One region of the Desulfosporosinus meridiei DSM 13257 genome, then DNA from elsewhere that is predicted to be linked to it. Evidence: a T-box and tRNA genes for the amino acid it is inferred to sense, from the RefSeq annotation. Region 1 holds a T-box; the other holds one or more tRNA genes.
What was found. The T-box of region 1 lies ahead of ileS (isoleucine--tRNA ligase). A T-box ahead of a tRNA ligase gene usually reads a tRNA of that ligase, here a tRNA-Ile.
Positions count from the first base shown of each region.

Region 2: it encodes a tRNA-Ile, which carries the amino acid that the T-box ahead of ileS (isoleucine--tRNA ligase) is inferred to sense. The anticodon was not compared.

Region 1 covers NC_018515.1:793,988-797,404, forward strand. The annotation lists gene hisIE (bifunctional phosphoribosyl-AMP cyclohydrolase/phosphoribosyl-ATP diphosphatase HisIE) at 127-804, shown strand; T-box leader at 1,023-1,247, shown strand; gene ileS (isoleucine--tRNA ligase) at 1,330-3,417, shown strand, end outside.
Region 2 covers NC_018515.1:4,111,310-4,114,726, reverse strand. The annotation lists gene dnaG (DNA primase) at 1-594, shown strand, start outside; gene rpoD (RNA polymerase sigma factor RpoD) at 584-1,774, shown strand; tRNA gene DESMER_RS19045 (tRNA-Asn) at 1,993-2,067, shown strand; tRNA gene DESMER_RS19040 (tRNA-Ile) at 2,086-2,160, shown strand; tRNA gene DESMER_RS19035 (tRNA-Val) at 2,230-2,304, shown strand; gene DESMER_RS19030 (hypothetical protein) at 2,746-3,039, shown strand; gene DESMER_RS19025 (thiamine pyrophosphate-binding protein) at 3,407-3,417, shown strand, end outside.

The DNA of each region.
Region 1 (3,417 bases):
AAATACTTCCGTTAAGAAAAGAAGATTAGGCGATCATGATTAAGGAATAAATGATATAATTTGATACTTAGTCAAAACTAACTAACAAGCTTAAGTGGTTAATGGTATGGAGAAAGGAAGATCCCTATGGATAGAAATATAATTCAAGCTTTAGACTTATCGACGATCCGCTGGGATGCTCAGGGCCTTGTGCCTGCGATTGTTCAGGATGTAGAGACTAAAGGAGTCTTAATGCTGGCATATATGAATGAAGAGTCCTTACGGCGAACCCTGCTTGAGAGGAAGGCTTGCTATTATAGTAGAAGCCGACAATCCTTGTGGCTGAAAGGGGAAACCTCTGGGCATTTTCAGGAGATCGTCGACATTAAATTTGACTGTGACAAGGACACATTACTCTTGACTGTGAAGCAGATAGGTATGGCTTGCCATGAAAATTACTTTTCGTGTTTCCACTATGATTTAACTAACGAAGGGTTTAAAGAGATCGGGGAACCGGAGGTAAGACCTGAGCTAACACTGGGCAGGACTCTAGAACTTTTAACGGAAGTTATTCACTCTAGGAACTTAGAACGTCCTGAGGGGGCTTATACCACTTATTTGTTTGAAAAGGGAATTGACAAAATCCTCAAAAAGGTTGGAGAAGAAAGTGCAGAAGTGATTATTGCTGCTAAAAATTCTGATCCGGATGAGATAAGGTGTGAAGTTTCGGATTTGTTCTATCATGTCTTAGTGATGTTGGAAGAGCGAGGGGTCAGCGTAGAAGAAGTTAGCAGAGAACTTCTTAAAAGGCGAAGTAAGGATTAGATATGTCCCAAAAGGGTCTGGAGAGTAATTGCATTAAAGTCTGCAAAATTAGATACAGATGATTCCTTATTCTAAAAGGAGTCATCTGTGTTTGATCGTTGGTATCGGATCCAGAAAGGATATGGGGTTGGACATTAAAGCTCTTGACAATATTCATGTAGCTGGAATATTATAAAACAATATTAGGTTTAATCACATGGATATTGGGAAAAATATTAACAACAATGATGAAAAGGACAGTAACAAAAAAACTGGGCTTTAGAGACATAATCCTAGGCTGAAAGATTATGACGAAGGTTTTTTGTGAAGATCACCTTGGAGTTGGGCGGCTGAAGGAATCTAAGTTGCTCCGTAGGCATGCGTTACATGTTTTAAGCGATTAATGGGTAGGTAACTATTTCTATTAATAAAAAGGGTGGTACCGCGGATAATCCGTCCCTAAGTCATAGACTTAGGGATTTCTTGATGTTATTTATCCAACATGACTAGGTCAACACATTGCTCAAATAAGAAGGGAAGATGATGATGTCTAATTTTAAACCTCTTTCGGATCTGACGGTGGCTAAAAGGGAAAGCGAAATAGCAAATTCTTGGGATGAACAGGAGATACTAAAAAAAAGTATTCAAATTAGGGAAGGAAAAACACCTTTCGTTTTTTACGAAGGTCCTCCTACGGCCAATGGCAAACCAGGGATACACCACGTTATCGCCAGAACGTTAAAGGATTCCGTTTGTAGGTACAAGACCATGCAGGGGTATCAAGTCAAGCGTAAAGCTGGCTGGGATACTCATGGTCTTCCTGTGGAAATAGAGGTTGAAAAGCAGCTCAAGCTTTCTAACAAGCAGGAAATTGAAGATTATGGAATTGCCGATTTCAATCAAAAGTGTCGAGAATCTGTGTTTAGCTATGAGAAGCAATGGCGAGAGATGACCAAGCGCATGGGATATTCCATTGATTTAGATCATCCCTATGTAACCTTGGATAATAATTATATTGAGAGTGTGTGGTGGATCTTAGATCAATTTTTTAAAGCAGGTTTAATTTATGAAGGACATAAGATTTTGCCCTATTGCTCCCGCTGCGGAACGGGATTAGCTTCTCATGAAGTAGCCCAAGGCTATAAAGTAATTAAGAGTAACACAGTTGTGGTTAAATTTAAGCGCAAAGATGTTCAGGAGTATTTTCTGGTCTGGACAACAACGCCCTGGACTCTTCCTTCCAATGTGGCACTAACCGTAAATCCTGAAGAAGTATACCTAAAGGTTAGACAGAATGAGGAAATCTATTATGTTTCTAAGACCCTGTCCCATAAGGTCTTGGGTGAAGAGTTTGAGGTAATAGAAGAGATCAAAGGAAAAGACCTGGAGCATGTGGAATATGAGCAATTGATGCCTTTTGTCAAGGCCGATAAGAAAGCATTTTTTGTCACCGTAGGGGACTATGTAACAACTGAAGACGGTACAGGAATTGTTCATACTGCTCCAGCCTTTGGGGAGGATGATTATAATACCGGACGTCGATATAATTTGCCGGTGCTTCAGCCTGTCGATGAAACTGGAAAGTTTGTGACCACACCTTGGGCAGGGAACTTTGTTATGGAGGCAGATTTAGAAATTATCAAGTGGCTGCATGCTGAAGGAAAACTATTTAAAAAAGAAAAGATGGAGCATAATTATCCACACTGCTGGAGATGTCAGACCCCACTCCTATATTATGCTAAACCCAGCTGGTACATTGAAGTGACTAAATTCAAAGACAAATTGGTAGAAAACAATAACAGTGTTGAGTGGTATCCGGATTACGTCGGTGAAAAAAGATTTGGCAACTGGTTAGAAAACGCTAATGACTGGGCTTTGTCCAGAAGCCGATATTGGGGAACACCCCTTAATATTTGGAGATGTGATTGTGGACACACGACATCAATTGGCTCAAGAAGAGAATTAGTTGATAATGCCGTCGAGGCACTGGATGAAACGACCATCGAATTACATCGGCCCTTTGTAGATGATATTCACCTTAAATGTACAAAATGTGGCGGGACAATGACTAGAGTAACGGATGTTATTGACTGCTGGTTTGACAGTGGCTCAATGCCTTTTGCTCAGCACCATTATCCCTTTGAAAACAGTCAAAACTTTGATCAACTTTTCCCGGCAGATTTTATTTGTGAAGGAATTGATCAGACGAGAGGATGGTTCTATTCTCTGCTCGTTATCTCTACCTTTATTAAGGGAGTAGCTCCCTATAAACGAGTATTGGTCAACGACTTGATTCTAGATAAAGACGGACACAAAATGTCTAAGTCCAAAGGAAATACAGTAAATCCCTTTGAGCTCTTTGATCAATACGGAGCAGATGCTTTAAGGTGGTATCTACTCCATGTTTCCCCAGCTTGGATTCCGACTAAATTTGATATTGAAGGGCTTAAGGAAGTACAAAGTAAATTTTTTGGCACTTTGAGAAACGTTTATGCGTTCTTTTCCTTATACGCTTCGACGGATAAGCTGGATCCCCGGGATTTCTTTATTGCCCACCCAGACAGACCAGAGCTAGACCGCTGGATATTGTCAAAGTATAACAGCCTTCTCCAAGGGGTAGAGTCAGATCTTAGT
Region 2 (3,417 bases), 1.6 Mb from region 1:
CGTTTCTTAAGTTTTGAACTAGGTCTAACTTTTGAGGCGGTACAACGAGAAATCTATAGAGTAGAAAACAAAAATACTAAAAATGTACAATTTATCGAATATTCTCAGCAAAAACAGGTTAGTTCTGGGAAAAATAGAGATAATATTAAGGGTGAAATTATTTCTCAAGATGAAAATACTCCAGCTTCACCAACTGTCCATTTAAAGGTGTATCGATCCGAACGTATTCTTTTACGGTTACTTATAGAGGAGATTTCATACTTGCCAAAAATTAAGGCAGAATTGGGAGAATCCTTTTGGAAGGTACCGGAGCATCAGCAAATCTTTAATTATCTCAATCAGGAGGGTAAATTGCCTGTTAACATTGAAGAACAGGTTCAAAGCCGCTTGGCTAGTTTACTCCTGGAAGAGTTAGATATAACCCATTCCGAGCGGCTTTTTGATGATTGTATCCAAGGGATTCTTTCTACTCAAGCAAATGAAAGAGTCGAGGATCTTCAAGCCCGCATGGCAGCTTTAGAAAAATCCGGTGACATGGCAGGGGCTATGGCTCTGTTGAAAGAGATAGGAGAGCGGTTGAAACGTGGCGAATAGTAAGGTTATAGGCACCAAAAAGAATGATCCGAGGGAAGGTGGGGGACAGATGAACGAAAAGCAAAAGATTGACAATGTCCAAGCCCTCATTCAAAGTGGAAAAAAGAAGGGATCTTTAACTTACAAAGAAATTATGGATGCTCTTCAAGGAATTGAACTTTCCGCGGATCAAATTGATGATATCTATCAGCAACTAGGACGCATGGGAATAGATGTGGTGCCGGAGCCTGAGGAAGTTGAACTGGAAATCTTAAAAGGCGTTAAAGTTGACGAAGATGATGACATTGTAGAGGATCCGGACGATGATGTTGAGGAAGAAGCGGAAGTGGATCTTTCTGTACCGGAGGGTGTAGGAATTGATGATCCTGTTCGCATGTACCTAAAAGAAATCGGACGAGTTCCCCTGCTCTCAGCCGATGAGGAAATCGAATTGGCCAAACGAATGGAAAACGGTGACGAAGAAGCAAAACGCCGCTTAGCTGAGGCAAACTTGCGCCTTGTGGTTAGTATCGCTAAGCGCTACGTCGGACGGGGCATGCTTTTTTTGGACTTAATCCAGGAAGGTAATCTTGGTCTGATTAAAGCTGTAGAAAAATTTGATTATGTTAAAGGCTTTAAGTTTAGTACCTATGCCACTTGGTGGATTCGTCAAGCTATTACCCGTGCCATTGCTGATCAAGCTCGAACCATTAGAATTCCGGTGCATATGGTTGAAACTATCAATAAGCTAATTCGGGTTTCTCGTCAACTTTTACAGGAATTAGGAAGAGAGCCAGCTCCCGAAGAAATTGCAAAAGTAATGGATATTCCTGTGGAGAGGGTTCGGGAGATTATGAAGATCGCTCAAGAACCTGTGTCCCTTGAAACCCCCATTGGGGAAGAGGAAGATTCTCATCTAGGTGATTTCATTCCGGATGATGATGCTCCGGCACCCGCTGAGGCTGCTTCGTTCATCTTGTTAAAAGAACAGTTAGAAGAAGTCTTAGAGACCTTGACCCCTCGCGAAGAAAAAGTTCTTAGATTACGCTTTGGACTTGATGACGGACGCACCAGGACTTTAGAGGAAGTTGGACAGGAATTCGGTGTCACTCGTGAACGTATCCGACAGATCGAGGCCAAGGCATTGCGTAAATTACGCCACCCTAGCCGCAGTAAGAAATTGAAGGATTATTTGGAGTAATAGTCTTCTTGAGATTTACAACCCAAGAACTTCAGGGAAAGATAGAACAGCGTCGCAGGCGGAACTACCCTCTGCGGCGTTTTGCCTTATGGAAGTGTGATAGAGTATTCCCCCATTCTAAAATTGCTAAAAAGAGGCGTCCCTAAAAAACTTTAAAAATTTTTGCCAAAGACTTGACTATAGGTCGTTAATTACGTATAATAACCCGTGCAGAGCATTCCTCGATAGCTCAATGGTGGAGCAACCGGCTGTTAACCGGTAGGTTGTAGGTTCGAGTCCTACTCGGGGAGCCATTTATATCAGTTCTTTTTGGGCCCATAGCTCAGCGGTAGAGCCCCCCGCTCATAACGGGTTGGTCCTAGGTTCGAATCCTAGTGGGCCCACCATTTATCAATCTGGATAAATGGTGGGAATTTTGTTTTTGGCCGAAAATATGGAATACATAAATCCAATTCGGGCGATTAGCTCAGCGGTAGAGCGCATCCTTCACACGGATGAGGCCACTGGTTCGAGACCAGTATCGCCCACCAGTTAAAGTAAGGGTTTCAGCCTATTTGATAGAGTGAACTCCAAAATCCTTTTGTCAATTAGAATGTAAACTCCATGAACCTGCCTGTTCAGAGGGTGGGATGAAAGTGTAGTTCATTTTCGTAAGAAATTAAGCTTGTTGGTCTTAGCGCTTTTCCTCTTGGAAGAGTGCTTTATTTGTTTTTAAGAACTCCGCTAGCTTCGGGGTTAGTTTCTTGAAGGCGTTGCCCCAAAATTGGAAACCTTTCCGATTTTGGAGAAATCAACTTGTTGCTGTTAAAGTTGTAGAATGTGGTATAATTGGACTATAGTTATCCACCGGTGAGTACAGAAATCGTTTACTAAGACTAACCCAGTGACTTCTGTCTGCGGGTTCTTTTATATTTTCGAAGGAAAAAGGAAAAAATAGTATTTAGAGTATATGAGTTTGGGAGGAACATATTGTGATAACCTTGTCGTCAAAAATTGAGTTCGTAAAGGCCCTTAGAGAGAAGTTCTTAGGGAATAACTTAAAGTGTATAGAGATTCTTGCGGTTGTAGAATGCACCATCGATTTTGGGGTAGTTGTAAATATTGATGTTGCAGATGATAAAGTTTCGGTGTGGAGCGAAGAGGGTAATGTTTTTTGGATTAATTTAGATGATGTAATTGGAGTAAATTATAATCCCTTTGAAGAAGATGTTTGTCTATCATTAGAAGCGAAAAATGACGTCAAAGTTTTGTTTTATGTAGATTAACAAAAATTTTTAAAAGATTGAGAAAATAGGTATTGCAGAGATTGCTAATCTCGTGTTATGATACTTTTATCAACAGAAACGGTTTGTGTTGCAAAATATATTTGTACAAATTTTAACAAGGCTTCAAAACGTAGTTTTATAATACGAAACATAATTCTGCATCTAGGAATTTTTGGCCTCCTTCATGGCAGTAGAGGTTATGATGGCTATCCACGAGTGAATAAGAGCTAATATATCGAGGTATCTATCACAGACAGAGATATCTGCTAAAAGTAAAACGGAGTTTCATTATACGGGACAATAATTGAGATGATTTTTCAGATTGCTTACAATCTGATTTGAAGTGGATTAGAAGGGGGAGACGACCATGACGCGCTG